DNA from 4 places in the Kitasatospora sp. NPDC038210 genome. Region 1 is predicted to be linked to each of the others. Evidence: riboswitches for the same ligand, from Rfam matches in the RefSeq annotation. Region 1 holds a riboswitch; each other region holds the start of a gene.
What was found. A riboswitch is a leader RNA that binds a small molecule or an ion and turns the genes downstream of it on or off. The one in region 1 is predicted to bind cyclic di-AMP.
Positions count from the first base shown of each region.

Region 1 (7,463 bases):
GGCAGCCCAGCTCGCGCGCCTCGGCGGCCAGGCCGGCCGCGCCGCCGGGGCAGTCCAGCAGCGGCCCGGGCAGAGCGGCGAGCCTGGCCCGGGTGAGGCCGAACAGCGCGCAGTACTCGTCCAGCGGACGGGAGGTGACCAGGACGTCCGGGGGTTCGGAGGGAGCCCGTTCGCGGGGGAACCCCTCCACGGGGAACCGTTCGGTGGGAAAGCCTTCGGCGGCCACCCGGCCATCCGAACACGCGTCGGCCCCGCCCGCACCCGGAGGGCGGACGGGGCCGGACGGGGCGGAACGGGGGCGGACGACCGGGGGCCCGACGGCCGGGCGGCCGGTACCGGCTCAGCGGCCGAGCAGACCCTGGGCGGCGGCCCGGTTGACGTTGGTCAGAGCGCGGACCAGCTGCGCGGTGAGGAACACCAGCACCACCCCGACCAGCGAGACCGCGGCGACCTGCCACACCCCCTCGATGTAGTAGACGTGCCGCACGTGGTGGCTGTCGGTGTAGTCGAACAGCTGGTACCCGCGCCAGTCGGTGAAGGTCGGGAAGACCCAGTGGTAGACGGGGTAGAGCGCCATCGCCCAGCCGACCAGCAGGAACACCAGCGTCATGGTGAAGCTGAAGATCGCCCAGGGGAACATCACCACCTGGTGCAGCGCGGCCTTCCAGCCCACCGGGTCCGCCAGCCGCGCGGTGATCGCCCCCCAGCTGCCCGGGCGGACCCGGCGCGCCGGCTTCGGGCCGGGGACGTCCAGGGCCAGCATGCCGCGCACGCGGGCCAGCTCCAGCCGGCCGAAGCCCCGGCCGGCGACGGTCAGGGCGGCCAGGACGGGCAGGCCGAGGGCGGTGACGAAGGTGCCGACACCGAGGCAGAACAGGGTGATCGCGACGGCGAACCCGGCGATCGCCACCGGCAGGCCGGTGAGCACGTACCCGATCTCGCGGTAGTAGTGCGCGGAGAACGGCGCCGCCAGGAAGGCCGGCGGCCGTTCCGTCCGGTGGGCCCGGTCGGGACGCGGGTCGGCGTCGTACCCGCCCAGGACGTCGAACTCGTGGTCCAGCGTGCTTCGGCTGCTGCTCATCTCCCGGCCCCCGGCCCCTTCGTTGTGACGGTCGTCCGCGTTCCCTGACGTCGTCCAGTCTGGTCGAACGGCCGGGGCCCGGGGCATCCGGAGGCCTGGCGGATCGGAGGTGGGGTTAACCCCCCTCCCCTTCGGGCCGCCGCTCGGCCGGACGGCGGTCGGCCGGGCCCGGCCACGCGTCGGCGAGCAGCACGTAGTGGTCCGAGCCGGACCGCTCGCCGTCCGGGAGCCGGTCCTGCCGCGCCCGCTCCTCCGGCCGGAACCCGAGTCCGGTGAGCACCTTGGCGGCGGCCGCGTTGGCCGCCTCGGCCCGGGCCGTCAACCGGTGCAGGCCCAGGACGCCGAAGCCGAGGTCGCAGAGCAGGGCGGTGACCTCGCGCCCGTGGCCGCTCCCCTGGAACTCGCGGCCGAGGACGCAGCCGAGGTCGGCGGCGCCGTGTTCCCCGAGGGTGAGCGAGGCCTGGCCGATCGGGGTCGCGTCCCGCGGGTCCCCGGCGTCGGCGAGCCTGGTGACGGCGAGCCGGTAGGTGTCCCGCTCCTCGGCCATCGCCTCCTCCAGGTAGAGCTCGATCTGGTCGGCGCAGGTCTCGCGGTCGTGCGGCTCGAACGGCAGGTGCCGGGTGACCTCCGGGTCGCCGAACAGCGCGTGCAGGGCGTCCACGTCGCCGTCGGTGTGGTGGTACTCGCGGATGGCCAGCCGGGGGCCGGTGAGTCGTACGGGGACCATGGCTGCCGACCCTACCCGCCCCCGGCGGCTACCGTTCGGACTATGAACGACGAAGACCTGCGGCTCGCCCCGCGCACCAGGGCCGCCGACCTGCTCGCCTGGGCGGCCGAGCAGGGCCGCACGCCGGTGGCCGAGGGGCCGCTGCACGCGGTGCTGGCGCTGCTGGAGCTGGGCGAGAGCAGGATGCACGACGGCTGGCCCGAACTGACCTCCGGCGCGGTGGAGCACCTGCTGTACGAGCGCCTCCACCTGTACGTCCAACCCGCGCCCGAGGAGGACCCGCTCGCGTACGGCGAGGCGGTCCGACTGCTGATCGACCACCAGCGGGCGGTCCGGCGGCTCAACGCCAAGCGCCAGGAGCGGCTGCACGCCGAGGCCGAGTGGCAGGGCGAGGTCGCGGCCGGGCTGCTGCGCCGTGCCGACCTGGTGACCTGGCCCCGGCTGTACGCGCTGCTGCTGCACGCGCACGGGGTGGACGTCGCGGACGGGGCGGCGGTGCGGGACTGGCTGACCGGCTTCGGCGGGCTGGCGGAGGAGGAGCGGCTGGCCGCGTACGAGGCGCTGGTGCCCACCGGCTGGCTGGACGAGCCGGACGAGCAGGGCTGGGGTCCGGGACGGGTGCTGTCGGTCGGCATGGCCACGGACGGCGCCCGGCGGCTGCTGGAGCAGGGCCTGATGCGGCGCAGCTACCGCAACCTGGCCGAGCTGACCGCGCTCGGGCGCCCGATGCCGGACGAACTGGCCGGGGACTTCGGGCACTTCGAGGACGCGGCGGTCGACGCGGCGCTCGACCTGTTCGGGGAGTGGACGGTGCCCGGGCTGCCGCGGCTGCTGGTGGTGGAGTTCCCGGAGCTGGCGCCGGAGCCGGGCCAGGAGGAGATCGACGCCTACCTGGCGCAGCTGCCCGCCGAGGAGTAGCCGCCGTGGAAACCGCCGTGCGGCCGGGGGCTTCCGGGTGTCCGTCAGGAGCCTTCGGGAGGCCGCTGCGGGCCTCCGGGTGTCCGTTACGGGTTGAGGCCGTGCTGCTGGAGCCAGGGCTCCGGGTCGACCGGGGCGCCGCCGCCGGGGCGGACCTCCAGGTGCAGGTGCGGGCCGGTGACGTTGCCGGTCGCGCCGACCTTGCCGATCTGCTGGCCGGAGGTGACCTTGCCGGAGCCCGCGATGATCGAGGAGAGGTGGCAGTACCAGATCTCGGTGCCGTCGGGCAGGGTCTCGACGATCCGGTAGCCGTAGGAGCCGGACCAGCCGGCCGAGGTGATGGTGCCCTGGCCGAGCGCGTAGACCGGGGTGCCGGTGTCGGCGGCGAAGTCCAGGCCGGTGTGCAGGTTGGCCCAGTAGCGGGCGCTCTGGCCGTAGTGGGCGGAGAGCCGGTAGTCCTTCACCGGGAGGGTGAGGGCGGCGGCGCGCTTGGCCTCGGCCTCCTCGGCGGCGCGCTTGGCCTCGGCCTCCTTGGCGGCGGCCTTGGCCTCGGCCTCCTGCGCGGCCTGCACGCGGGCGGTCTCCTCGGCGGCGGTGCGCTGGCTGTCGGCCTGCTGCTGGATGCGGGCGGCGAGCGCGAGGCCGGGGTCGGCGGAGAGCGCGACCGGCGTCTCGTCCGGGGCCTCGACGGCGGGTGCGGCGGCCGGGGTGGCCGAGGCGAAGCCGGTGGCGCCCAGGGTGGCGGCGACGGCGGTGACGCCGAGCAGCGGGGAGGTGCCGCGGACCTGTCGCGGCATCCGGTGCCGGTTGGTCTCGGCCTCCGGGCCGAGGGCCTCGGGGCCGTCCGCACCGGGGTGGTCGAGGAGCTGGGTACCGGCTGCGGGGCCGGCCGGGTGTGCCGGAGTGTGCGTCGACGCCACGGAGGCGCGCTCCTTTCCTTCCTTCGCGCCTACCGGGTTAGCTGACGGGTTCGGAGCAGGAAGGTCTCCTACGGCCGGGCCGGGGCCCTGCCGATTCACCCCAAGGAACGTGGTTCCCCGGCTCCCTGACCTGCCCGGAGGCCGGCCGGCGGGATTAGGCGACGGCGCACGGTGCCGTCTGGGTACGGCGTTGACAACCGCGCTGCGTTATCAGACGTTAATCCTAGGACGCTCTGATTCCAAGCCATCCGTCCGGGACGGCCGTGGAACGAGTGATGGGACGTCAACGAACGACCCTGCGACACGAGCACTCCATCTGAGTACTCCTACTCATGTGCGGCCCGGCAGGACGGCCGCATCCTGACGCCATGAGCGCACCGATGCAGAACCGCACGACGGCCGCCTACTACATCCAGGCCATCCTCTCCTTCGCCCTGTCGGGCACGGCCCTCGCCGTCGGGATCGCCTACCTGCCGGTCGGCGGGTGGACCCGGGCGTTCCTCGCGATCGGCCTCCTCTACACCGTCAGCTCCGCGTTCACCCTCGCGAAGGTGGTCCGGGACCGGCAGGAGACGAACGAGATCGTCAGCCGGGTCGACCAGGCCCGGCTGGAGAAGCTGCTCAGCGAGCACGACCCGTTCAAGGTCGAGGGGGTCTGAGGCGGGCCGCCCGACACCCCCCTCCCCCCTCCGCCGCGGTCGAGCACTTGACGGCTAAGGCTATTAGCCTTAGCTTTATGGCTATCGGCAGCACCGCCGATGCCCGCAGCGGAGGACCGAGGAGGCCCACCATGAACGCCACCATCACCCCGGACACCCAGTACCTGACCCTCCCCGGCGGGCGGATCGCCTTCGACGACACCCGGCAGGGCGACGGCACCCCCGTCGTCCTGCTGCCCGGCATGCTCGACAGCCGCGCCGCGTACCGGCACCTCCGCCCGCTGCTCGTCGCCGCCGGCCACCGGGTCGTCACCATGGACCTGCGCGGCTTCGGCGAGTCGTCCATCGCCTGGGACGACTACGGCCCCGCCGCCATCGCCGACGACGTCCTCGCCCTGCTCGACCACCTCGGCATCGAGCGCGCCGTCCTCGCCGGGAACTCCTACACCGGCGCGACGGTCGTCAAGGTCGCCGGGGACGCACCGGAGCGGGTCGCCGGGATCGTCCTGATCGACGCCTTCGTCGAGAACCCGCAGCCCGGCGCCCTGATGCGCGGCGTGCTCGGCCTGATGGGCGCGGCGCTCGTCCACTGGCCCGCCTTCTGGGGCTTCTACCTGCGCCGGATGGCCTTCCCCGGCGCCAAGCCCGCCGACTTCGACGCCTACGTGAACGGGCTGGTCGCCGCGCTGCGCACCCCGGGCCGCAAGACCGCCACCCGCGGGTACGTCACCGGGAACTCCTCGCCGGTCGGCTGGACGGCCGCCGTGCGGTGCCCGGCGCTGGTGGTCATGGGCAGCAAGGACCCCGACTTCCCGAAGCCGGAGCTCGTCGCCGACCGGCAGGTCGCGGCGCTGGGCGCGCGGAAGGCGATGATCGAAGGGTCCGGGCACTACCCGATGGCCGACGACCCGCAGGCCACCGCGGACGCCCTGCTGCCCTTCCTCGCGGAACTCGCCTGACCGCCGGCCCACCCGGCCCACCCGGCCCACCACCGGCCGGCCACCGGGCCGACCCACGGCGGGACCACCGCCCGACCACCGCCGACCCCCGCACGAGAGAAGCCCCGAACCATGCCCCGCATAGGACTGACCCCCGACCAGGTCGTCGACCACGCCATCGCCCTCCTGGACGAACAGGGCACCGAAGCCCTCACCCTCGCCGCGGTCGCCGCCCGGGCCGGCGTCGCCACCCCCTCGCTGTACAAGCACGTCAGCGGTGGCCTCGCCGAACTGCGGCGGCTGATCGCCGTCCGGGTCACCGGGGAACTGGCCGACCGCCTCGCCGCAGCCGCGGTCGGCCGCAGCGGGGACGACGCCGTCGCCGCCGTCCTGCGCGCCTACCACGCGTACGCCACCGAGCACCCGCACCGCTACAACGCCCTCCCCCAGGCCCCGCAGCCCGACGACGACCTCGCCGAAGCGGCCGCGCGACTCGTCGGCGTGATCATCGCCGTCCTGCGGGAGTACGGGCTCGACGGCTCCGAGGCGATCCACGCCGCCCGGACCGTCCGCTCCCTGGCCCACGGCTTCGCCTCCCTCAGCACCGCCGGTGCCTTCCGGCTCGCCGAGGACCTCACCACCACCCAGGACCGCCTCATCGCCACCCTCACCACCGGCCTCCGCGCCTGGCCCGCCTGACGGGCCGCCCACGCACCCGGCGGACCGGCGGACACCGGGGGCGTCGAGCCGGCCGACCCCCCGCGCCGCCCCGACGGAGGACGGGTGGACGCCGAGAGGAAGCGCCGGGGGAAACGTCGGCGGGAGGCGTCGAGGGGAGACGCCGCCGGCCCCGAGGATCCGCTTTCGCGACACCCTGCACACAGGCCCCACACATCCCAGGGCGTGAACCGGCCATCGGGTGGGATCGGGACGGGTGGCGGCCGACCTGGCGGAACCGCCCCGAGGGCTTGCCCTGGAGGGCGATCGAGGACGAACGAGTCCGGAATGCGGGCGGATTGACTTGATTTTGACGAGATCCGGTCACTTGGCGAGATCCGTTCACACCTTCGTAGGATCATCACCCTAGAATTCGCCGCGTGACGATGACTCAGTGGTCAGTAACGGCAACCGGCGTGCTCGCCGTCCTCGCCCTCGTGGCCGCCGCGCGCTACCACGCCGTGTCCGTCACCCAGCGCGGCCGCGCCGACCGGTTGCAGCACGAACTCGCCCGGATCCAGGAACAGCTCACCGCCGAACTCTCACGCCGGGGCGTGGACCTGGCCGCCGTCCAGCACGAGCAGGAACTCACCGCCTCCACCCAGCGCGCCTTCCTCAGCGTGGCCCGCCGGATCCTGGTGATGGCCCACGACCAGCAGGCGCTGCTGGACGAGATGGAACGCACCCACGACGACCCGGCACTGCTGGAGGGCCTGCTCAAGGCCGACCACGCGGCCGCCCAACAGGCCAGGCTGGCCCAGACCCTGGCCGTGCTGTGCGGCGCCCGGGCCGGCCGGCACTGGCCGGAGCCGGTCACCCTGGAGGACGTCGTCCGCGGTGCCCAGTCGCGCATCCTGCCGTTCCAGCGGGTGGTGGTCCGCAGCCGGATCGAGACCGCGGTGGTCGGCGCCGCGGCCGAGGCGCTGATCCACGCGATCGCCGAGCTGCTGGACAACGCCACCCGCTACTCCCCGCCCAGCACCCAGGTGTTCGTCACCCTGATGCCGGTGCACAACGGCGCCGTCATCGAGATCGACGACGGCGGCGTCGGCATGCCCGAGCAGGCCGTCGCCAAGGCCGCCGCCGCGCTCGCCGGCGGCAGCACCCTGGAGGTCTCCCGCCTCGGCGAGGTCCCGCAGTTGGGCCTGGCCGCGGTCGGCCGGCTCGCCGAGCAGTACGGCTTCCGGGTCACCCTCAGCTCGGCGCCCTCCCCGTACGGCGGTGTCCGCGTCGTCATCCTGCTGCCGAACGCGCTGCTCACCGAGCCGCTGCCGCCCACCGTCCCCGGCTTCGGGCCGGGCGACCCGGCGTTCAGCCCCGGCCCCGGGCCGGCCTCCCCGGCCGACCACCCCCTGCTGGAGACCCCGCCACCCGGCCGGGCCCCGGTCGGCGGCGACACCCCACCGCCGCTGCCCCGCCGCAGCCACCGGCGCGACCGCGCCAACCGGCCCGCCCAGCACGCCGCTCCCCCGCCGCCCGCCCCGCCGTACCGCTCGGCCCGGG
Region 1 covers NZ_JBVJYK010000023.1:83,137-90,599, reverse strand. Annotated here, with positions in the region: gene ACZ7KX_RS33655 (class I SAM-dependent methyltransferase) at 1-190, opposite strand, end outside; gene ACZ7KX_RS33650 (sensor domain-containing protein) at 341-1,081, opposite strand; gene ACZ7KX_RS33645 (GNAT family N-acetyltransferase) at 1,197-1,808, opposite strand; gene ACZ7KX_RS33640 (hypothetical protein) at 1,851-2,726, shown strand; gene ACZ7KX_RS33635 (M23 family metallopeptidase) at 2,813-3,646, opposite strand; cyclic di-AMP (ydaO/yuaA leader) riboswitch at 3,659-3,817, opposite strand; gene ACZ7KX_RS33630 (YiaA/YiaB family inner membrane protein) at 4,015-4,305, shown strand; gene ACZ7KX_RS33625 (alpha/beta fold hydrolase) at 4,437-5,264, shown strand; gene ACZ7KX_RS33620 (TetR/AcrR family transcriptional regulator) at 5,376-5,942, shown strand; gene ACZ7KX_RS33615 (ATP-binding protein) at 6,347-7,463, shown strand, end outside.

Region 2 (7,463 bases), on a different contig from region 1:
CGGGCAGTTCGAGCAGCAGCCGGCCGGGCCAGGCGTCGCCCCAGACCTCCTCGACGGCGGGCACCGCGCGGTCGCCCACCACGACCAGCCCGGCCGGGTCGGGGCCGTCGGCCGAAGCGAGCACCAGGCTGTGCGTGCCCGGCGCCGGCCGGACGGCGCCGAGGTCCCAGAGCGCCGGCGGCCCGTCGGCGCTCTCCTCGCGCTCGACCCGCCAGCCGTCCGCGGCCGCGGCCAGTTCGATCCGGCGCGGGTACACCACGGGGTGGTCGTCGTACCCGGCGATCCGCACGGCCAGGTCGGCCGCGGCGGTCAGCCGGTCGGGCCCGCCGCCCGCGGCGAGCACCAGGTTGCGGTACGCCGCCTCGGCCACCGGCAGCCCCGACCGGGCCTCCAGCGTGCGCGCCCGTTCCGCCAGCACCGCCGCCACCGCGGCGCGCCGGTCGGCGACCGCCCCGACCGGTGCCGCCGCCGGGGCGAGCGGCGGCAGCGACAGCTGGGCCAGCCCGCCGACCGCGAGCAGCAGCGCACCCCGCCGGGACAGCGCGCGGCGGGGTATGTGCGCCGGACCGGGTCCGGCGGGGTGCGAAGGGGACGCGCTCAGAGCCGGACCACCCCCGAGACAGGCATGGCGTTGACGCTCTCGTAGCGGACCTTGGCGCCCGGGTAGGGGGCGTGCACGATCACGCCGCCGCCGGCGTACATGCCGACGTGGTGCATGTCCCGGTAGAAGATCACCAGGTCTCCCGGTCGCGCCTCGGAAAGGTCGATCCGCCGGCCGGCGTACGCCTGGGCCTGCGAGGTGCGCGGCAGGGTCACTCCGGCCTGCCGCCAGCTGTAGTACATCAGACCGGAGCAGTCGAACGCGCGGGGCCCGGTGGCCCCGTAGACGTACGGCGAGCCGATCATGCGCACCGCGGCGGCCAGCGCGGCCGCCCCGCGCTCGGAGGCGGGCGGGGCGGTGCCGAGGTCCAGCCGGTCGGTGCCGCGGGTGGCGCGCTGCTCGGCGTCCCGGGCGTCCTGGGCGGTCATCCTGGCCCGCTCGGCGGCGTCGAGGCCGTTGAGCAGCTTCTGCGCCCTGGCCAGCCGCTGCTGGATCTGCTGCTTGCCGTCGGCGAGCGAGCGGCGGGCCTGGTCGAGCTCGGCGAGCTTTCCGGTGGCCTCCGTCCGCCGCTGGTCGAGCCGGCGCTGGCGGGTGACCAGCTCGTGCAGCGTCTCCTGCTGCCGCTGCGACGCCTGGCCCATGGTGCGGGCGCGGGCGAGGTAGCCCTCCGGGTCGGGGGACAGCATCAGCTGGGCGGTCTGGGTCATCCCGCCGCCGCGGTACTCGGCCCCGGCGACGGTCGCCAGGTCGCCGCGCAGCTCGTTGAGCTGGTCCTGGGCGACGGCGATCTCGCCCTGCAGGATCGTGGTCTCCCCCTGGAGCCGGCGCTGGGCCTCCTGTGCGGCGTTGTACTGCTCGGACGCCTGCTCGGCCTCGTCGTAGAGCTGCTCGACCTGCGCCTGGACGTCCTTGCGGTCGGCCGGGTCCGGGCTGCCGGGGGCGGCGTGGGCGCCGCCGCCGGTCGCCACGCCCAGCGCGGTGGTGGCGGCCGCCGTCAGCACCAGTGCACGGGCGAGCAGTTGGGAACGGCGGTGCACGGGCACGGCAGCGGCTCCAATCCTGCGGCGCGGCCCCGCGGCCGCCCGTGGCGGGCGGCCGTCGAGCGGGAGTCCGGTGGCAGACGTTAGCGAGTCCGGGCAAGCGAGTCCAAACCCCTACGGACCCGAATATTTGACCCTCAATCGGACATCAGCCCGAGCAGCCGCCAACGCCGCAGGCCCGGCCTTCCGTGGTGGAAGACCGGGCCTGGGAGGAGCCGAACGGGATCAGACCCGCACGATGCCGCTCAGCGGCATGTTGGTGACGGCCTCGTAGCGGACCGAAGCACCCGGCTTGGGGGCGTGCAGCACCTGGCCGTTGCCGGCGTAGATGCCGACGTGGTGGGCGTCCCCGTAGAAGATCAGCAGGTCGCCGGGCTGGGCCTGGGACAGGTCGGTGCCGATCCGGGTGCCGGCGTGGGCCTGCTCCTGCGAGGTGCGCGGCAGCGACACGCCGACCTGGTTGAACGCCCAGACCATCAGGCCGGAGCAGTCGAAGGAGCTCGGGCCGGTGGCGCCCCACACGTACGGGCTGCCGACCTTGGAGGCGGCGGCGGAGAGCGCGGCGGCACCGCGCGAGCTGCCCGGGGCGGGGAGCTTGCCGGCCGGCGTGGAGGACGGCGCGGAGAGGTCGGTGCGGCTGTTGTCGCGCGAGGCGCGGTCGGCGTTCTGCTGCGCCTTCGCGGCGGCGTCGGCCTGGGCCTTGGCGTCGGCGGCGGCCTTCTCCTCGGCCGCGCGCAGCGCCTGGCGCTCCTGCTCGGTCAGGGTGTTGAGCAGGTCCTGGGCGGCCTTCAGCTTGGCCTGGACCTCGTCCTTGGAGGCCTTCAGCTGCTGGGTGGTCGACTCCAGCTCGGCGAGCTTGCCCTGGGCCTCGGTGCGGTCCTGGTCGAGCTTGCGCTGCTGCTCCTGGAGCTGCTTCAGCTGGTTCTTCTGGGTGTCACCGGCCTGGTTCAGCGCACCGGCCTGGTTGAGGAAGTTGTCCGGGCTGGACGAGAACATCAGCTGGACGGTCGGGGATATGCCGCCGTTGCGGTACTGCTCCCCGGCGATCTCGGCGAGTCCGCCCTGCAGCTCGGTCACCTGGGCCTGCTGACGGGCCACCTGGTCCTGCAGGCCGGCGACCTGCTTCTCCAGGGTCTGCTGCTTCTCCTGGGCGGCGTTGTACTGCTCGGTCGCCACCTCGGCCTGCTCGTTGAGCTGGTCGACCTGCTCCTTGACCTGGTCCTTGGTCGGCTGCGGGTCGGCGTGGGCGCCGGACTGCGCGGAGAGGGCGACGGCAGCGGCGGCGACACCGGTCAGGATCGAGACCCGGGCGCGACTTGCTGGCTTGGGACGACGATGGGACGCCACGAAGGCGGGCTCCTTCTTCCTACGTCCGCCTACCGGGTGAGCTGACGGGTTCGGGCCGGAAGCATGCCCTACGACGCCTCACGGCCGTTCCAGCGGCCGACCTGGCGCCGATTCACCCCGGAGGAACGTGGTTCCCCGGCTCCGCTCCGCAGCGCCCCCTACCACTGGGCTCCCCTGTCGGGCAGTCGCTTCGACCTGCCCCGCTGCCTCGCGAACTCGGCGGTAACCACCGCCGCCACCCTGGCTGGGTGATCGACAGTGCGGTGGTTCGAAGCATGACCCTAGTAACTGAACCGTGATCGGTTCAAATCCTTGTCAGAAAAAAGACGGAGGATTACCCAAGTTCTTTTGTGAAAATGACCGATGGTGATCACAGCCGCACGCAAGGCTGATCAGGTCTCACCCGCCGCTCGCGAAACGGTCGAAAACCCGAACGCCACCCCGTCGGAGGTGGCGCGGATCACAGGGGCCCGGACGGGGCCTCCGGAGGGTGTCGGGCCGTCAGACCCGGCGGATGGTGTTGATCGGCATCGCGTCGGCCTTCATCACCTTCACCACGTCACCGGTGTGCGGCGCGTGGACCACCATGCCGTTGCCGATGTACATCCCGACGTGGTGCATGTCGCCGCCGTAGATGACCAGGTCGCCGGGCTGGGCCGCGGCCAGTCCCGGCACCGCGGTGCCGTAGTGGCCCTGCTCCTGCGAGGTGCGCGGCAGCGAGACGCCGGCCTGGCCGTACGCCCAGAGCATCAGGCCGGAGCAGTCGAAGGTGCTCGGACCGGTGGCGCCCCACACGTACGGCGAGCCCTGCTTGCTCATCGCCTTGGCGACGGCCACCGCGGCGTACCCGCTGGCCGGCGGCAGGTTGCTCAGGTCGACCCGGTCGCTGCCGCGCGAGGCCCGGTCGTCCTGCGCCTGCTGGGCCTTCAGCGCGGTGCGCTCGGCGGCGCTGAGCGAGTTCAGCAGGTCCTGGGCGGCCTGCAGCTTGGTGTTGACGTCCGCCTTGGCCTGGTTCAGGTCCTTGGTGGTGCTGTCCAGCGAGGCCAGCACGGCGGCCGCCTCGGCCTTCTCCTGGTCCAGCCGGCGCTGCTCGTCCAGCAGCGCCTTGAGCGCCTCGGCCTGGGTGGTGCTGGCCTGCTGGACCGTCGAGGCCTTCTCCAGGTAGCCCGACGGGTCGGAGGAGAGCATCAGCTGGACGGACGGGTCGATGCCGCCGCTGCGGTACTGGTCGCCGGCCACCTCGGCCAGGCCGCCCTGCAGCTGGGTCATCTGCTCCTGGCCGCGGGCCACCTGGTCCTGCAGCTGGTCCGCCTGCTTGCGCAGCTGGTCGGCCCGCTCCTTGGCGCCGTTGTACTTCTCGGCCGCCTGCTCCTGCTCCTCCTGGAGCTGGTCGATCTGCGCCTTGACGTCCGTTTTGTTCGGCTGCGGCGCGGCGTGCGCGGCCACCTGGGCGGAGAGGGCGACCGCGGTCGCAGCGGCAGCGGTGAGCACGGAGATCCGCGCGCGGCTCGGCTGCTTGGGACGGCGGTGGGAGGCCAAGGGACCGGCTCCTTCTTCCAACGGGCTCACCCGATCGGATGAGGTTCCGGAAAATAGGTTTGACGCCAGACCCTAGTGCGGATCTATTCGCTTTGCCACTCCCCCGAAGGCGTGAACCCCGTTCACCACACCGGCTTCACCGCACCCGCACACGGTCGGGGACGCGGCGCTGACCAGGTGTCATCCTAGCGGGCCGACGCTCAGGGCCGTGCCAGCCGGTTCAGCAGCAGCACCGACGCCACCGGGCGTGCGCCCGCCTTCCGCACGCCCTCCGCGACCTCCCGGTCAGCGGAGACCACCACCACCGGACGGCCCTGCGGCTCGGCCCGCACCAGACGGCGGATCAGCTCGTCCGCGGTCTCCCCGGTCCGGCTGAACCGCACCCGGACCCCGCGCGGCGGCGCCATGATCACCGGAACGTCCAGGTCCTGGCCGTCGAACACACAGGTGACCTCCGCCTGGGTGCGCTGGGCCAGCATCGCCAGCCCGCCCAGCAGCCGGATCCGCTGCTGCTCCAGCGGCAGCGTCGGATAGCCGGTCTTGGTCACGTTGTAGCCGTCCACCACCAGGTGCACCTGCGGGATCGCCAGCAGCTGGTCCAGCAGCGCCGGGTCGTCCTCGGCCAGCCCGCGCCGCGCCACGTCGTGCGGCGAGGCCGCGCCCGGCACCACCGCCTCCACCAGGTCCGCCGGGCGGATCTGGGCGACCGGCAGCGCCAGCTCCCGCTGCAGGCCCTGGGCCGACTGCAGCACGGTGTCCAGCAACAGCCGCAGCCGCATGTCCTCGACGCTTCGCCCCTCGCGGGCCGACCGGCGGCCCTGCTCGGCGGCGTTCTCCAGCTCCGAGAGCCGGTGCTTGAGCCGCCGCGCCTCGGTCTCGGCCGCGCTGCGCTCGGCGGCGCCCTGGGCCCTCGCCGCCTCCAGCTCCCCGGCCACCCGACGCGTCTCGGCCTGCGCCCGGCGGGTGTCGCTCTCCAGCGACCGCACCTTCTTGCGCAGCGACTCGGCCTCCCGCCGGACGCCCTCGAACTCCACGCGCTGCCGGTCCAGGTCCGCCCGCGCGGTGGCCCGCACCTCGGCCAGCTCGGCCTGCAGCTTCTCCACCAGCCGGGTCGCCTCCGCGGCCGCGTCCTCGGCGCCGGCCCGCTCGGCCTCCTCGCCGGCCTCGGCGACCAGCCGGCTCCAGCCCGCCGAGCGCACCAGGTAGGCGGCGGCCGCGACGTCCATCGGATCGGCGGCGCCGGGGACGCTGCCCGACTCCAGCGCCCTCACCAGGTCCGGCTGTCCCAGCCGCAGCCGCTCCGCTATCCGCACCCGGAAGGCCGGCTCCGCCTCCAGCGCGGCCGCCAGCGCGGTGGCCGCGTACTTGGCGCGCCGCGCGGGGGTGAACTTCACGTACTGACGCAGGCTCTGCGGGAGTTCGCCCGGCGGCAGTCCGCCCAGCGCGTCCGAGGCCAGCCCGACCACCCGTCGGCGCACTCCCTCGGGCAGCGGCCGGTCCAGCTTCTCGGCGCCGCGCTCCGACGCGGCCCCGGAGGCGTCGGAGGACTCGGCCGGGTCTGCCGGGCCGGACGAAGCGGTCTGCGCCCCGACGGCACCGGGTCCGCCGGCCGCCGCGTCGACGGTTCCGGACGCAGCGCCCTCCGCCGGTCCCGTCCCGGCGTCCGGCACCTGCGCCTGCGCAGCGGGCCGAAGCCCCTGCGCTTCGCCGGGCTCCTTCGCTGCGTCCACCACGTCCTCGGCTCCGATCCTGTTCTCCGGCGGGGTACGGCCGCGACCCCCCGTCGTCACGCCCCGTGCGTCTTGTTCCGTATTGTCCGGTGCGGCGGGCGGGCGCGCTGCGCGCCGCCCGCCGCACCCGCGGGCATCAGCCCTGCTCGGCCGGGGCCTCCGCGCCCTCGGCACCCGGACGGGCCACCAGCTCGACCTGGTCGACGGCGTTGCACCAGCGGCAGCGCACCGACTCGACGGTCTCGCTCAGCACCTCGGTCTCCTCGACCTTGGAGTCGCCGGCCAGGTCGAAGTGCAGGAACTCGGTCACCCGCGCGGTGCGGGTCACGTCGAACCGGGTGAGGTTGCCGCACAGGGTGCAGCGCCAGCGCGTCTCAGCAGTCAGGGCGGGGACGGTCATCGGGGGTCCTCTCGGGTGGTCCCTGCGTGGGCTAGGCGCTCCCCCCGGAGCCCCGGCGTCGGCGGCGGGAGGCGGGAATGCCCGCCCCAAGCCTATTGCCTGGGGCAACCATCGCGACCACCGGTCAGCGGAATAGCGGGGCTAGTCCACCTGCCGTAAACCGCCGTGTCACCTGCGGCGCCCGGAGGGATGCTTGGCCGCATGGCGCTCGCGGCCCCCGACCACACCGCCGCGCGGGGCGGCCGGCCGGAGGTGGCCGCCCCGGCGGTCACCTACGCGCTGATCGCGGTCAACACCCTGGTCTTCCTCCTCGGCCCGGCCGCCGGGCTCAATCCGCTGTACGGCACCGGCCCGGCCCGGGTCTGCGCGGAGCAGCGGTACGAGCAGCGCTGGGGCGCCGTTCCGGCCGAACTGCTGACCGGGCGGCCGCTCACCGCCGAACAGCTGACCGAGGCACCCGACCCGGTCCCCGGCTGCCCGGCCGCCCCGACCCCGGGCAAGCACCCGGCCCTGTCCGCCCTCACCGGCCTCTTCCTCCACGCCGGCTGGCTGCACCTGCTGGGCAACCTGCTCTTCCTGCACGTCTTCGGCCCCACCGTCGAGCGACGGCTGGGCCGGGCCCGGTACGCCGTCTTCTACCTGGCCGCCGGCAGCCTGGCCACGTACGGCTTCGCGCTCGCCGAGGCGCACTCGCCGGACTGCACGCGGGTGCTCATCGGAGCCTCCGGCGCCATCTCCGCCGTCCTGGGCGCCTACCTGCGCTTCCACCCGCGCGCCCGGGTGACCACCCTCGTCCCGCTGCTGTT
Region 2 covers NZ_JBVJYK010000005.1:149,097-156,559, reverse strand. Annotated here, with positions in the region: gene ACZ7KX_RS12365 (hypothetical protein) at 1-418, opposite strand, end outside; gene ACZ7KX_RS12360 (C40 family peptidase) at 598-1,644, opposite strand; gene ACZ7KX_RS12355 (NlpC/P60 family protein) at 1,867-2,988, opposite strand; cyclic di-AMP (ydaO/yuaA leader) riboswitch at 2,999-3,152, opposite strand; gene ACZ7KX_RS12350 (C40 family peptidase) at 3,490-4,527, opposite strand; gene ACZ7KX_RS12345 (NYN domain-containing protein) at 4,728-6,029, opposite strand; gene ACZ7KX_RS12340 (hypothetical protein) at 6,394-6,657, opposite strand; gene ACZ7KX_RS12335 (rhomboid family intramembrane serine protease) at 6,859-7,463, shown strand, end outside.
Region 2: linked by a shared signal. The riboswitch ahead of ACZ7KX_RS12355 (NlpC/P60 family protein) and the one ahead of ACZ7KX_RS33635 (M23 family metallopeptidase) in region 1 are both predicted to bind cyclic di-AMP.

Region 3 (7,463 bases), on a different contig from region 1:
TGGACGTCTCGGCGGTCGCGGTCGACCCGCACCGCCCGACCGGCCTCTACCTCAAGGAGGTCGGCGGCTCCACCGGCCACGACCACGACCTCGGCCCCGGGCGCAGCCGGCTGCACTACCACCGGCGCGGTTCCGCGGCCGCCGCACTGTCCCCCGCACTGCTCGCCGACCCGGACACCGCCCGGCTGCTGGCCGACGCCCGACTGCTGCACCTGTCCGGCATCACCGCCGCGCTCTCCGACGACTGCCTCGCCCTGCTGCGTGACCTCGTCGTCGAGCGCCGCCACACCACGGGGGCCCGGCCGGCCGGGGGCCGGGGGCTGGTCAGCTTCGACCTCAACTGGCGCCCCTCGCTGTGGCGGGACCGCGACCCGGCCGTGCTGCCCCCGCTGCTGGACGCCGCCGACCTGCTGCTGCTCGGCACGGACGAGGCGCAGGCCGCGTTCGGCACCGGCGACCCGGCCGCCCTGCGCCGTCGCTTCCCGTCCCCCGCGACCGTCGTCGTCAAGGACTCCGCCCGGCACGTCACCGCCCTGGGGCGCGACGGCACGGCGGTCACCGAACCGGCCCTCGCCGTCGAGGTGGTCGAGGCCACCGGCGCGGGCGACGCCTTCGCGGCCGGTTACCTGGCCGGCACCGTCCGGGGCCTGGACCAGCGCCGCCGCCTGCGGCTCGGCCACCTGAGCGCCGCCTGCGCCCTGACCGCCCACGGCGACCAGGCCGAGCCGCCGCCCGCCGCCGTGGTGGCGGCGCTGCTCGACGCCTCGCCCGCGGACTGGGCCGCCACCCGGGTCACCGCGGACGGCATCACCGGCCCCGCCCTGCCCGCCGACCGCACGCGCCCCACCGGCCCGACCGGCCCCACCGATCCGGCCGGCCCCACCGGCCTCGCCGACCACGTCCCGCCCGCCGACCGCACCCGGGCACAATGAGCAGCAACCCCGGCCCTCGAAGCGGAGCACGATGAGCCAGACCGTCACCCGCGCCCTGCGCATCCTCGCCCAGCTCGGCGAGGGCGAACGTTCCCTCGACCAGCTCGCCGAGGTGCTCGGCGTCCACAAGACGACCGTTCTCCGGCTGCTCCAGAGCCTCGAAGAGGAACGATTCGTCTATCGCGACGCGGCCTACCGCTACCACCTGGGCGCCGGCCTCTTCGCCCTCTCCGGCCTGGCCCTGGAGCAGCGCGGCATCCGCCGGATCGCCGCCCCGCACCTGGCCGAGCTGAACGCCGCCACCGGCCAGACCGTGCACCTGGCCGCGTACGAGGGCGGCGAGGTGGTCTACATCGACAAGTTCGACTCCCGTCACCCGGTCCGGATGTACTCCCGCATCGGCCTGCGCGCCGCGCTGCACAGCGCCGCCGTCTCCAAGGTGCTGCTGGCCGACCTCCCGCTGCCCGAGCGGCGCCGGGTGGTGGCCGGGATCGACTTCACCCCGCACACCGAACGCACCCTCACCACGCCCGAGGCGCTGCTCGCGGAACTGGAGAAGGTCGCCGCCCAGGGCTGGGCGCAGGACCACGCCGAGCACGAGTCCTTCATCAACTGCGTGGCCGCGCCCGTCCGGGACGCCAGCGGCCGGGTCGTCGCCGCGGCCTCCATCTCCGTCCCGGACGTCGTCCTGCCGTACGAGCAGGTGCTGGACCTCCTCCCGCACCTGCTCGCCACCGCCCGCGCCGTCTCGGCCGACTGCGGCCGCCCCGGCCAGAACTGACGATCCGTCACCTCACGTACTTCACGCCAAGGAGCCCCATGCCCGCCGAGCGCCCCCAGCCCGCCGAGACCGCCCAGGCCGCCGAGAAGGTCGAGATCCGCACCGACGGCGCCCCCGCCCCGGCCTGGACGTTCTCCCAGGGCGTCCGCAAGGGTCCCATCCTGCAGGTCTCCGGCCAGGGCCCGCAGGACCCGGCGACCGGCGAGTACCTCCACCACGGCGACGTGAAGGCGCAGACCCGGCGCACCCTGGAGAACGTCAAGGCCGTCGTCGAGGCCGGCGGCGCGACCATCGAGGACGTGGTGATGTTCCGCGTCTACCTCACCAAGCGCGCCGACTTCCCGCTGATGAACGAGGTCTACGCCGAGTTCATCGAGGAGAACGTCAAGCCCGGCGGGGTGAAGCCCTGCCGCACCACCGTCTTCGTCGAGCTCCCGCAGGAGCCGATGCTGGTCGAGATCGACGCCCAGGCCGTCGTCGCCTGACGCTCCCGCCCCCGACTGCACCCACGGCAGGGCCCGGACGCCTCCCGCGCGTCCGGGCCCTGCGGCGCTTGCCACACCCGGGCAGCAACATTAGGTTAGGCTCACCTAACTAACTGGAGGTCCGTCCATGAGCCTGCCCACCGGCGACACCGAGGTCCCCGAGCCCACCACCGCCGAACGGATCCTGAGCCTGCTCGGCACGACCTCCTCGCTCGCCGTCCGCGCGCTGGGCGAGCACCACGACCTGGACACCCCGGTCTCCGTCCACGGTTCCCGCCTGCGACTGCGCGCCCCGCTGGACGCCCCGCTCACCGCGGCCGCCACCCGGGCCACCGACGGCCTCGCCGTCGTCCTCGACGTCACCGACGTCTCCCCCGTCGCCGTCCGCGACCGCGTCCGCGCCCGCCTCACCCTGGCCGGCCGGCTCCGGCTGGCCCACCTCGCCGACGACGGCCTCAGCGTCCACCTGCGCGTGGACGTGGCACACGCCGTCCTCGCCACCCCGTACGGCACCGGCGCGGTCACCGCCGCCGGCCTCGCCCACGCCACCCCCGACCCGATGGCCCGCCACGAGGCCGCGATGCTCACCCACTTCGCCGACGACCACGCCGACGCGCTCGACGTCCTCACCCGCCTGCTCGACCCGGTGCTGCTCGCCCGGAACCCGGACGTCCGCCCGCTCGCCCTGGACCGCCACGGCCTGGTGCTGCGCCTGGACCACCCCGACGGCCATCGCGACGTCCGCCTGGTCTTCCCCGAACCGGCCCGCGACGTCGAGGACTTCGGCCACCGGATGCAGGACCTGCTGACCGCCGCCCGGTACGGCCAGCCCGCCCACCGCGCCTGACTCCCGATCCCCTTCAGCGCGTTCAGCAGGCGGACCGTGCGAACGGATCGACCCACCGGCCGGCCGCACCAACCACGCCGGAGCGAACCCCCGTGCCGCACCGGCCCCGGAAATGGCAGCGGCCGGCCCGGCTCGCGAGGGAGGTGGGTCCCGCGAGCCGGGCCGGCCTGGGCGTGTCCCGCGCCCATGTCCACTGTGCGGCGATCACCCGGTCGAGCGGTCACCCGACATGACCATCCCGGAGGATCGATTCGCTCCGCAGCAGCGGTGGTTCCTGAAACCCCGGAAGGGTCAGAGCGCGACGCCGTGCGCGCGCAGGTAGGTGACCGGGTTGATGTCCGAGCCGTACTCCGGGGTGGTGCGGATCTCGAAGTGCAGGTGCGGGCCGGTCACGTTGCCGGTGGCGCCGGAGAGGCCGAGCTGCTGGCCGGCGGTGACGGTCTGACCGATCTTCACGCCGATCGACGAGAGGTGCGCGTACTGCGCGTACTTGCCGTCGGCGAGCTTGATCTCGACCTCGTTGCCGTAGGCGCCGCCGTTGCCGGCCTTGACCACGACACCGTTGGCGACGGCGCGCAGCGGGGTACCGGTGGAGCAGACGAAGTCCTGGCCGGTGTGGTGGCCGGAGGCCCACATCGAGCCGGCGACACCGTAGGCCTCGCCCAGGACCGGGTTGGCCAGCGGCGCGACGTAGCCGGCGGTGGCGGCGACCGGAGCGGCGGTCACGGCCGGGGCCGGAGCGGCGGTCTGAACCTGGGTCTGCACCGGGGCGGCCGGCTTCGCGGCCTCGGTCTTGGCCTGGACCTTGACCTGCGGCTTGGCCGGAGCGGCGGGCTTGGCCGGAGCGGCCGGCTTCGCCGGGGCGGCGTCGGCGGACGGCGCGGCGGCGTGACCCGCGATGGTGAGCTGCTGGCCCGGGAAGATCAGGTTCGGGTTGGCGCCGACGACCGAGCGGTTCTGCTCGTACAGCGCGTGCCAGCCGCCCTCGACGTTCTTGACGTCGGCGATCTTGGACAGGGTGTCACCGCTGACGACGCGGTAGCTCTCGTGCGCGGCAGCCGGAGCGGCCGGCTTGGCGTCGGCGGCGGGGGCGGCAGCAGCGGCAGCAGCGGGGGCGGCAGCAGCGGCGGGGGCGGCCGGGGCGGTGTGGGCCTGGGCGCTGATCGCGGTCACGAGCGGAAGGGCGAAGGCGGCGCCGGTGACGGCAGTGGCGATGCCGATGCGGGCGGCGCGGGGCAGGGCGATACGACGAGCCTGAGCAGGCATGGAAGTTTCCTCTCCGACGCCTGCGAGGTGAGCTGTCGGGTTCGGGCTGGAGTTGCCCGGCCGCATGCGCGGCTTCACCCCAAGCCGGCCCTGGACGCCCGCGCCCTGAGGCGCGAACTCCGGTCCGGCGACTTACCTGTGGGTCCCCCGCTCCTGCCGTACAGAGTTCAGTTCGAACCACCCGGGCAGCGGCAGGACTCGGCGTTCCACCCGGTGGATCCGTCCGGGCTGGCCGGGCGGTCGCTGAACTAAAACCCATCCGTTCGGGTGAAGCAATGTCGATCTCTTGAATCCGCGACGACCCCCGGGGATCCGGTCACCCTCCGAATGATCCGCGGCACGGTGTGTACACCATCCATTCACCCCGTGCCACTGATCCACGACCCTGCGCCGACGACGACGGCACTGCGCAGTCGTCCGCTCACGCACCGGCAGCCTCCAACACACCCACCGGTGAGCCTTGTCACGTACGCCCCACGGGGCCAGGATCGGGCCGTGGCCACCTCCGAAGCAGGCACCCTGCGCCTGGGCACCGCGCAGGGTCGCTGGGTACTCCTGGCAACGGTGCTCGGATCCAGCATGGCGATGCTCGACGGCACCGTGGTGAACGTCGCCCTGCCCCGCATCGGCGCCGACCTGGGCGCCTCACTGGCGTCCCTGCAATGGACGCTGAACGCCTATCTGCTCACCCTGGCGGGCCTGATCCTGCTCGGCGGCGCGCTCGGCGACCGGTACGGCAGACGCCGGGTCTTCCTGATCGGCGTGGTCTGGTTCGCCGTCGCCTCCGCGGCCTGCGCCGCCGCGCCGAACATCCAGGTGCTGATCGCCGCCCGCGCCGTCCAGGGCATCGGCGGGGCGCTGCTCACGCCCGGCTCGCTCGCCATGCTCCAGGCCGTCTTCCACCCTGACGACCGCTCGGCGGCGGTCGGCCTGTGGTCCGGCCTCGGCGGGGTGTCGGCCGCGGTCGGCCCCTTCCTCGGCGGCTGGCTGGTGGACGGCCCCGGCTGGCGCTGGATCTTCCTGCTGAACCTGCCGCTCGCGGCCGCCGTCATCGCGGTCACCACCCGGTCCGTACCGGAGAGCCGGGACGAGAGCGCCACCGGCCGCTTCGACGTGCCGGGCGCGGTGCTCGCCGCGCTCGCGCTCGGCGCGATCACCTACGCGCTGACCGCGGCCGGCGAGGGCGTGTCCCCCGCGGTCTGGGTCAGCGGCGTGATCGGCGTGGTGCTCGGCGTCGCCTTCGTCACCGTCGAGCGCCGCGCGCCCGAACCGATGCTGCCGCTCGGCCTCTTCTCCTCCCGGCTGTTCACCGCCGTGAACCTGGTGACCCTCTGCGTGTACGCGGCCTTCAGCGGCGTGTTCTTCCTGCTGGTGGTGCAGCTGCAGATCGTCGCCGGGTTCTCACCGCTGGTCTCGGGCTTCGCGCTGGTGCCGATCACCATCCTGATGCTGCTGCTGTCGGCCCGCGCCGGCCGGCTCGGCAAGCGGATCGGCCCGCGGATCCCGCTCACCGTCGGCCCCCTGATCTGCGCCGCCGGGGTACTGCTGATGCTCCGCATCGGCTCCGACTCGTCGTACTGGACGGACGTGCTGCCCGCCGTCACGGTGATGGGCTGCGGGATGACCCTGCTGGTGGCGCCGCTGACGGCGACGGTGCTGGCCGCTGTCGAGGTCCGGCACGCGGGCATCGCCAGCGGGGTCAACAACGCCGCCGCCCGCGCGGCCGGCCTGCTCGCGGTGGCCGCCCTGCCGGCCCTGGCCGGGCTGAGCGGCAACGCCTACCAGGTGCCCTCCGAGGTCGACTCCGCCTTCCACACGGCGATGCTGATCTGCGCGGGCCTGCTGGCCACCGGCGGGCTGATCGCGTTCGCCACCATCCGGGGCAACGTGCTGGCGCCCGAGGAGAAGCCGGTCGCCGAGCCGAACTGCGACTGGCCCTGCGGCACCACCACGCCGCCCTTCGACCCGGGCCACGTCCACACGCGCGTGGACCCCGCCACCGGTCCGGCGGCGGGGCCCACGCCCGAGAGCTGACGCGACGTCACCTCACCGGGACGTCACGGGACATCGACCTCAGAGGATGTCACCCGGCGAGTACTTGGCGGCCTCCGGGTAGGCGGCCGCGACGGCCTCCACCCGGCGGACCACCTCGGCTACCTGGGCGCCGGCCGCACCGGTGAAGGAGAGCTTGTCGGCCAGCAGCGCGTCCAGCGCGGCGCGGTCCAACGGGATCCGCTCGTCGGCGGCCAGACGGTCCAGCAGCTCGTTCTCCCGGGCGCCCGCGCGCATCGCCAGTGCCGAGGCGACGGCGTGCTCCTTGATGACCTCGTGCCCGGTCTCCCGGCCGACGCCCGCGCGCACCGCGCCCATCAGCACCTTGGTGGTGGCGAGGAACGGCAGGTAGCGGTCCAGCTCGGTCTCGATCACGGCGGGGAAGGCGCCGAACTCGTCGAGAACGGTCAGGAAGGTCTCCAGCAGGCCGTCGAAGGCGAAGAAGGCGTCCGGCAGCGCGACCCGGCGCACCACCGAGCAGGAGACGTCGCCCTCGTTCCACTGGTCGCCGGCCAGCTCGCCGGTCATCGAGGCGTAGCCGCGCAGGATGACGGCCAGGCCGTTGACGCGCTCGCAGGAGCGGGTGTTCATCTTGTGCGGCATCGCCGAGGAGCCGACCTGGCCCTCCTTGAAGCCCTCCGTGACGAGCTCGTGGCCGGCCATCAGGCGGATGGTCTTGGCCAGGCTGGACGGCGCGGCGGACAGCTGGACGAGGGCGGTGAGCACCTCGAAGTCCAGCGAGCGCGGGTAGACCTGGCCGACGCTGGTCAGCACGTTGTCGAAGCCGAGGTGCCCGGCGACCCGGCGCTCCAGCTCGGCGAGCTTCTCGGTGTCCCCGCCGAGCAGGTCCAGCATGTCCTGGGCGGTGCCGACCGGGCCCTTGATCCCGCGCAGCGGGTAGCGGGCGATCAGCTCCTCCAGGCGGCGGAAGGCGACCAGCAGCTCGTCGGTGATCGACGCGAAGCGCTTGCCCAGGGTGGTGGCCTGCGCGGCCACGTTGTGCGAGCGACCGGCCATGACCAGCTCGGAGTGCTGGGCGGCCAGCTTGGCCAGGCGGACCAGCACGGCCACCGTGCGGTCGCGCACGTGCTCCAGCGACT
Region 3 covers NZ_JBVJYK010000007.1:37,276-44,738, reverse strand. Annotated here, with positions in the region: gene ACZ7KX_RS16410 (sugar kinase) at 1-932, shown strand, start outside; gene ACZ7KX_RS16405 (IclR family transcriptional regulator) at 964-1,713, shown strand; gene ACZ7KX_RS16400 (RidA family protein) at 1,752-2,198, shown strand; gene ACZ7KX_RS16395 (DUF2470 domain-containing protein) at 2,326-3,045, shown strand; gene ACZ7KX_RS16390 (M23 family metallopeptidase) at 3,337-4,311, opposite strand; cyclic di-AMP (ydaO/yuaA leader) riboswitch at 4,314-4,494, opposite strand; gene ACZ7KX_RS16385 (MFS transporter) at 4,807-6,345, shown strand; gene purB (adenylosuccinate lyase) at 6,385-7,463, opposite strand, start outside.
Region 3: linked by a shared signal. The riboswitch ahead of ACZ7KX_RS16390 (M23 family metallopeptidase) and the one ahead of ACZ7KX_RS33635 (M23 family metallopeptidase) in region 1 are both predicted to bind cyclic di-AMP.

Region 4 (7,463 bases), on a different contig from region 1:
GGCAGGATGACGTCCCGCAGCCGCTCCAGGCTGACGTCGTACAGCTCACCCTCGATGGCGGTGTCGACGTTCGGGTCGGGCAGCAGCCCCGGGCAGACGTCCGTGCCGCCGCTGTGGTCGATGGAGAAGAAGCGGTAGCCGGGTGCGGTCCGTACGGGCCCGATCAGCGCGTCGGCGACCTTGGCGTGGAACGGGCCGCCGACCATCGCCTGGCCGTTGAAGAAGATGCGCGGCATGGGTGGACTCCTCGTGGGAAAGGCCGTTCCGTACGGCGACGAGAGGACAGGTGGATTCGTCGCCGTACGGAACGGAGTAACGGGCCGCCGGAGTGCTACAGCCTGGCAGGCGTCGGCGCCGGCGGCGGCGGACTACGTTGGTCTCAGCCCAGCAGGGGCAGCGCGGGGAGGGTCAGGAAGTCCGCGAACTCCTCGGCCAGGGCGACCTGTTCGAAGAGCTTGGCGGCCTCGCGCCAGCGGCCGGCGCTGTAGGCGTCCTCGCCCAGCTCGGCGAGGAGTTCGGCGAGCTCCGTGGCGACGAGCGCGCGGACCAGCTCGGCGGTGGCCTTCTCGCCGGTGTCGGACAGCACGACCCCGTTGTGGATCCACTGCCAGATCTGCGAGCGGGAGATCTCGGCGGTGGCGGCGTCCTCCATCATGTTGAAGATGGCGACCGCGCCCAGCCCGCGCAGCCAGGCCTCGATGTAGCGGATGCCGACCTGGACGGCGTTGTGCAGCCCCGCGTGGGTGCAGGTGCCACCGGCGCCGGCGATGTCGAGCAGCTGGGCGGCGGTGACCGGCTCGGACGGGCCGGGGTCGTCCTTCTGGTCGGGCCGCTCGCCGAGGACCGCGTCGAAGGAGGCGCGGGCGACGGGCACCAGGTCGGGGTGGGCGACCCAGGACCCGTCGAAGCCGTTGCCGGCCTCGCGGTCCTTGTCGGCCTTGACCTTCTCCAGTGCGGCCGCGTTGACCTCGGGGTCCTTGCGGCTGGGGATGAACGCGGCCATGCCGCCGATCGCGTGGGCGCCGCGCCGGTGGCAGGTCTGCACCAGCAGGCGGGTGTAGGCGGCCATGAACGGCGAGGCCATGGTGACGCTGTTGCGGTCCGGCAGGATGTAGTGCTCACCGGCGTCGCGGAAGTTCTTGACGATCGAGAACAGGTAGTCCCAGCGGCCGGCGTTGAGGCCGGCGGCGTGCTCGCGCAGCTCGTAGAGGATCTCGTCCATCTCGAAGGCGGCGGTGATGGTCTCGATCAGGACGGTGGCGCGGATGGTGCCGTGCGGGATGCCGAGTTCGGCCTGGGCGTGGGTGAACACGTCGTTCCAGAGCCGGGCCTCCAGGTGGCTCTCGGTCTTCGGCAGGTAGAAGTACGGCCCGGAGTTGGGGTCGTCGGCGCCCTTGGCGAGCAGCCGGGCGGCGTTGTGGAAGAAGTACAGGCCGAAGTCGAGGAAGGCGCCGGCGACCGGGGTGCCGTCCACCAGCAGGTGGTTCTCGTCCAGGTGCCAGCCGCGCGGGCGGACCACGACGGTGGCGAGCTCGGCGGCGGGCTTGAGGGTGTAGGCCTTGCCGGCCGGGGTGGTGAAGTCGATCCGGCCCTCGTAGGCGTCGATCAGGTTGATCTGGCCGCTGACCACGTTCTCCCAGGTCGGGGAGGTGGCGTCCTCGAAGTCGGCGAGCCAGACCCGGGCCCCGGAGTTGAGGGCGTTGATGACCATCTTGCGGTCGGTCGGGCCGGTGATCTCGACCCGGCGGTCCTGGAGCGCGCGCGGCGCCTCGGCGACCTTCCAGTCCGCGGCCCGGATGTCGGCGGTCCCGGGGAGGAAGTCCAGCGTGCCGGCCGCCGCGATCTCGGCGCGTCGGGTCTTGCGCCTGGCCAGGAGTTCCTGCCGGCGGCCCTCGAAGGTGCGGTGGAGGCCGACGACGAAGGCCACGGCCTCCGGAGTGAGCACCTCCTCCGCCCGATGGACGCGCGGACCGGCGACAGTGACGACCGGAGCGGCGGGGGAGGTGCCGACGGGCCCCTGATCTGCAGCCATGAGCAGGACACTCCTAAGACGGTTGAGCCTGGCGAAGGGAGCTCCGGTGGGAACTTCCTCGGGTACTTCCTCGATCGATTCCCGCCTGTCGGCGAGATCGATTCTGTAAGGTGGAGACTAGTTTCCGCGATACAGAATTTCAACGGTTTGTTGAAGAGGTCGCCGGGACTCTACTCCTCCCCGACAGCGAAGGGAACGCCGGTGGTTGCGACCCCCGACACAGCATCGACGACGGGCGCCGACCGCGCGAGCGGCGGCGTGCAGTCCGTCGAACGCGCCTTCCAACTCCTGGAGGCGCTGGCCGACTCGGGCGGCGTGGCCACGCTCAGCGAGCTCTCCACCAGTTCCGGCCTCCCGATGCCGACCATCCACCGCCTGGTTCGTACCCTCGTGCAGCAGGGCTATGTCCGCCAGGACACCGCCCGCCGCTACACCCTCGGCCCCCGGCTGATCCGCCTCGGCGAGACCGCCGGCCGCCTGCTCGGCAGCTGGGCCCGCCCCTACCTGGCCGAACTCATGGAGGCCACCGGCGAGACCGCGAACCTGGCGGTACTGGAGGGCGGCGAGGTGGTGTACGTCGGACAGGTGCAGTCGCGGCGCTCGATGCGGATGTTCACCGAGGTCGGACGGCGGGTGCAGCCGCACTGCACCGGCGTCGGCAAGGCGCTGCTCGCCCAGCTCCCCGAGGAGGAGGCGCGCGCCGTACTCGGCCCCAACCCGCTGCCGGCGCACACGGAGTACACGGTCACCGACCCGCAGGAGCTGATGCGCCAGCTCGCCGAGGCGCGCGAGCGCGGCTACGTCGTCGACGACCAGGAGCAGGAGATCGGCGTCCGCTGCATCGCGCTCGCCGTCCCGGGCGCCCCGACGCCCACCGCCCTCTCGGTCTCCGGGCCGGAGGCACGCATCCGGGCGCTGGAGGAGCAGGCCGGCGCCGCCTCGCTGGTTCCGGTGATGCACCAGATCGCCACCCGGCTCGGGCAAGTCCTGGCACCCTGACCCTCCGTCAACCCGCCTGGGGGTCAGGCGAGTCGGGACGATCTCGGCGGGCGGGGAAGGACCGGTGCGGCGGGCGGGGAAGGACCGGCGCGGCGGGCGGGGCTGGGTCGTCTCGCAGGACGGGGCGACCGTTGCGGAGCGGGCAGGACGACCGCCGCCCCGCAGGGCAGGGCGACGGCCGGGCGTCCTCCGTTCGAGCGCACGGCGGGCGGGGCGGGTCGGGTCGCGCCAGGTCACGGCAGCGGCTCGGCCACCCTGGTGCCGACGCGGCCCGCGACGGTGCCGGCCGCCGGAGCACGAGAGCAGGGTGACCGGGATGAGACACCGGGATGTTCGGGGTGGCGCGGACCCGCGGCGCGGCGCGAGGGCCGGGGGGTTCGGCGGGGTCGGGGGCTTCGGCCGGGTCGGGCTGGTCGCGGTCGTGACGGCGAGCTGCGCGGCGACGGTGCTGATCACCGGCCCGTCCTGGGCGCTGCGTCGGCCTGAGCCACGCCCGGCGGTGGATGTCGTCACGCCGAACGCGCCGAACGCGCCGGTCGTGCCGGTCGTGCCCGTCGTGCCGGTCGCACCCGGCGGGTCCGCCGGCCCCGGGGCGTCGACGCTGCCGGCCCTGGTCGCCCAGCCGTCCCACTCCCGCCTGCAGGTCGTCCGGCTCGACCCGGAGGCGGCAGCGCCCGACGGCACCACGACGATCCACGCCTTCGTCGCCAACCGGGGCCCGGAGACCACCGCCTCCCCGTTCACGGTCGTGGTCACCCTGCCGCCGGGGGTGACCCCGGAGGGCCCGTTCTTCCCCGAGGACTGCGAGGTGTTCCAGGGCGGCCACCGGGTGCGCTGCGTCTTCGGCCCGGGCCTGAAGGAGGGGCGCAGCGCGACCGCCCTCGTCCCGGTCCGGCTGGACCCCGACCTGCCCGTGGGCACCCTGAGCGGCGGCTGGGTCGCGGTGCGCAGCGCGGACGACCAGGACGAGAGCAACCACCGGCAGCCGTTCGACATCACGGTCGTCAAGCCGGCCGACGGCTCCTGAACCGCGTCGTCCCACCGGTCACCGGCCGCCGGTGAGCGGCTGCCGGCTTCCGGTGACCGGTGGGACGTCCTACCCGACTACCGGTAGACGCGGACGTAGTCGGCGGCCATGGTGATCGGAGCGGTCCCCTGCGGCGCGGGGTGGTACTGGCCCGCGCACACCGAGAGGTTGAGGATCAGGTACGCCGACCAGTTGGCGCCGACGCCCTTGCCGTCCGAGAAGACCTTCGCGCCGTTGACGTACCAGTCCACCGAGTTGGCGCCGTAGTAGGTGCCGATGGTCACCCACTGGTCCTTCGCGACGGCGCTCGCGTCGGTGTAGTACTTCGCGTTGCCGGGGTTGACGTGGTTGGTCAGCTCCAGCAGGTTCGGGTTGTCGGGGTGGTACTCGAAGGAGTCGACCTCGCCGTTGCCGTTCTTCCAGGTCCACAGGGCGGGCCAGGCGCCGGTGCCGGCGGGCAGCTTGACCCGGGTCTCGGCGTAGTCGCCGGTCTTGACCTGGAAGCCCTCGCCGGAGCCCTCGGTGGTCAGGAAGCCGGTGTTCCAGGACTGCTTGCCGTTCTCCAGGACCGGGCCGCCGGAGGTGGCGGTGAAGGTGGCGACCCCGTTCGCGACGCTGACGTTGTTCTTGTTCAGCCAGTCCAGCTTGTTGTCGTCCGGGTTGTGGTTCCCGTACTTGTAGGCGGTGCTCTTGTCGCCGACCCAGCGCTGGCCCCAGGAAATGGCGCTGTTGAACTCGTCGGACCAGGTCAGCGACTTGCCGGCGACCGGGGAGGACGGCGCGGGGGTGGTCGGGCTCGCCGTGGCGCTCGGGGTCGGCGCGGGGGTCGCGGTGGCGCTCGGGGTCGGCGTGGCGCTCGGGGTCGGCGCCGGGGTGGCCGTCGGGGCCGGGGCCGGGGCCGGGGTGGCCGTCGGGGCCGGGGCCGGGGCCGGGGTGGCGGTGGCCGAGACCACCAGCTGCTGCGAGGGCAGGTTGTGCCAGACGCCGCCGAGGTCCTGCCAGAAGCCGAACTGGGTGTACGTCCCGGCCGGCAGGGTGCGCGTGCCGCTGGTGAAGTTCACGCCGCTCGGGCAGATCTGCACGTTGGAGGCGTTGCCGGGGAAGTCGAGGTTGGTGCCGCGCGCGTCGCGCACGCCCACGCCCACGGTCTTGGCGGTGAAGCAGGCCGAGGAGTGCAGGCCGAGCGAGGCGGTGGCGGCCTTGCCCGCGACCATGGTGGCGGGGGCGAGCCGGTCCTGGGTGACGGTCGGCGCGGTGGCCGCCTGGGCACCGGTGACGGACGGCATGCCGAGCAGGCCGGCGCCGCTGATGGCGAGCGCCCCGGTGGCGGCGAAGGCCGCGTTGCGGCCGCGGTGGGAGGGGCGGGCGTGACGCGGTGCACGGCGCCGGGCAGCAGGCTTGGGCATGAGGTGACCTCTGCGACGCCTGCGAGGTTAGCTGTCGGGTTCGGGCTGCAGTTGCCCGGCCGCCTGTGGAGCGGCTTCACCCCTAGCCTCGACCCGTACGCGCGAGCGCACGGGTCGGGCGCCGACCTTGGTTTCCCCGCTCCCGTCCGCTTTGGTGCTCGGTGACCCGCCGACGGGTGGACGGGACTCGGCGTCCCGGCGGCGGGGTCCGCCAGGGGCGGACGACCGTTGCAGGCTAGGCAGGCCGTACGTGAACGGACAACTCCGGCGGACGGGTTGTCGCGCAGCTCACAGTGGTGTCGATCAACGACGCTGTGTGGCGGCGGAGTTGATCAGTTCACGTGGCCTGGAACGATGCCCGGCGGGGTGGCTCTGCGGGTGTCCGGCCGGGCGTTCCGGTTGCGCGCTCCGGTTGCCCGTTCCGGTCGGGCGTTCAGCCGAGCCAGGCGTCCACCTGGCTCTCGGCCTCCGGCGCCCACCCGAGCTCCAGGTGGTCGAGGCCGCTCAGCAACCGGGTGCCGCCGACCGTCGCGATGCCGGTGGTGTCCAGGGCGCTCGCCGTGAACACGATGCCGTCGCTGGGCCCGCGGTTCTCGTTGAGCACGCCCGGGATGTGCGCCGACCCGCCGGCCAGCAGGTAGGTGCGCACCGCGGCCGGGATCCCGGCCTGCTGGAGCGGGGCGATCAGGGAGCCCGCGTCGATCGCCGCCTGGATGCCCTGTCCGGAGGTGTAGAACCCCTGGCCGCCGTAGTAGGTGGTCCACCAGTCCTGGGCGCTGCCGTCCACTCCGTACCTGCCGTCCCAGCGGGCGAGCAGCTGGCGCTGGCCCGGGTAGCAGTCGTACCCGCCGGCCGGCAGCACGCCGAGGCAGGGTTGCGCGGTGTACGTGCCGTAGCAGGTCATGTACAGGTGCGGGGACGGCGCGTTGGCGGTGCCGCCGCAGGCCGGCCACGTCGCCAGGTCGAACGACCAGCCGTGGGCGTAGACGTAGTCGAGCCCGCCGTTCGGCCCGCCGAGGGTGACCAGACGGCGCACGTCGCCCGCGTACGCCCGCCCCCAGGACGGCCGCACCGAGGACACGTACGCCCTGGCGGCGACCTCGCCCTTGCTCCAGGCGACCACGTCGACCTGCGGGGCCCCGAGGCGGGCCCGGATCAGCGCGATCGCGTCGCCGACGGCCTGCGCCTGGAGCAGGTTGTCACCGTGTTTGTGGGCGAAGCCGATGGCGAAGACCCGGTGGCCGGTGCCGGCGAGGTACTGGGCGAGGCCGGTGGACGGGCACGTCGCGGCGCCGCAGGTGCCGCTCTCCCCCGGGTTCGCCCAGGCGCGGTCGGCGTTGTCGTTGGCGCCGTGGACCAACAGGACGGGCGTGGCCCGGCTGCCGGTGTCCCAGCCGGTGGCGGAGTAGAGCAGGAAGCGGCCGGAGGAGGGCTCAGCGGTACCGAAGTACGTCCGGCGGGCTCCGTCCTGGTCGCCGCGGCCGTCGGACGGGAACTGCTCGGTGCGGAAGCCGGGGGTGGTGTCGAGGTAGCGCTCGACCTCGGCCCAGCCGTTGCCGGGGGCGGGGAAGGCGGCTTCCAGGGTGAGGGCCGCGGTGGCGGTCCCCGCTCGGGCGGGGGCGGTCTCCGCTCGGGCGGGTGCGGTCTCCGCTCGGGCGGGTGCGGGGGTGGAGGTGCCGAGGAGGAGGGCGGCGAGGGCCAGTAGGACGGCGGTGAGCGTGGTGGGGGTGCGTCTCACGCGGGCGTGTCTCGCGCTGGTACCGGTCGTGGGGGTGCGTCTCATGGCCGGACGGTAGGACCGGTGCGCGACGGGTGCCCATGTGCCGGTCGCACACCCGGTGGGCAGCGCGGTGGCGATCCGTACCGTGGCAAAGCGATGACCGTGTGCACCCGGTCGGATAAATTGGAGGTCCGACATCTTACGCAGTGCACAACACCACCACACCGGAAACGAGGAGCCGCCCCACCATGACCGCGTCCCTGCCCGCCTTCGCCGGCC
Region 4 covers NZ_JBVJYK010000002.1:434,911-442,373, reverse strand. Annotated here, with positions in the region: gene ACZ7KX_RS05470 (allophanate hydrolase-related protein) at 1-236, opposite strand, end outside; gene aceB (malate synthase A) at 380-2,032, opposite strand; gene ACZ7KX_RS05460 (IclR family transcriptional regulator) at 2,234-3,031, shown strand; gene ACZ7KX_RS05455 (hypothetical protein) at 3,348-4,058, shown strand; gene ACZ7KX_RS05450 (glycoside hydrolase family 16 protein) at 4,136-5,464, opposite strand; cyclic di-AMP (ydaO/yuaA leader) riboswitch at 5,466-5,631, opposite strand; gene ACZ7KX_RS05445 (esterase/lipase family protein) at 5,898-7,202, opposite strand; gene ACZ7KX_RS05440 (phenolic acid decarboxylase) at 7,433-7,463, shown strand, end outside.
Region 4: linked by a shared signal. The riboswitch ahead of ACZ7KX_RS05450 (glycoside hydrolase family 16 protein) and the one ahead of ACZ7KX_RS33635 (M23 family metallopeptidase) in region 1 are both predicted to bind cyclic di-AMP.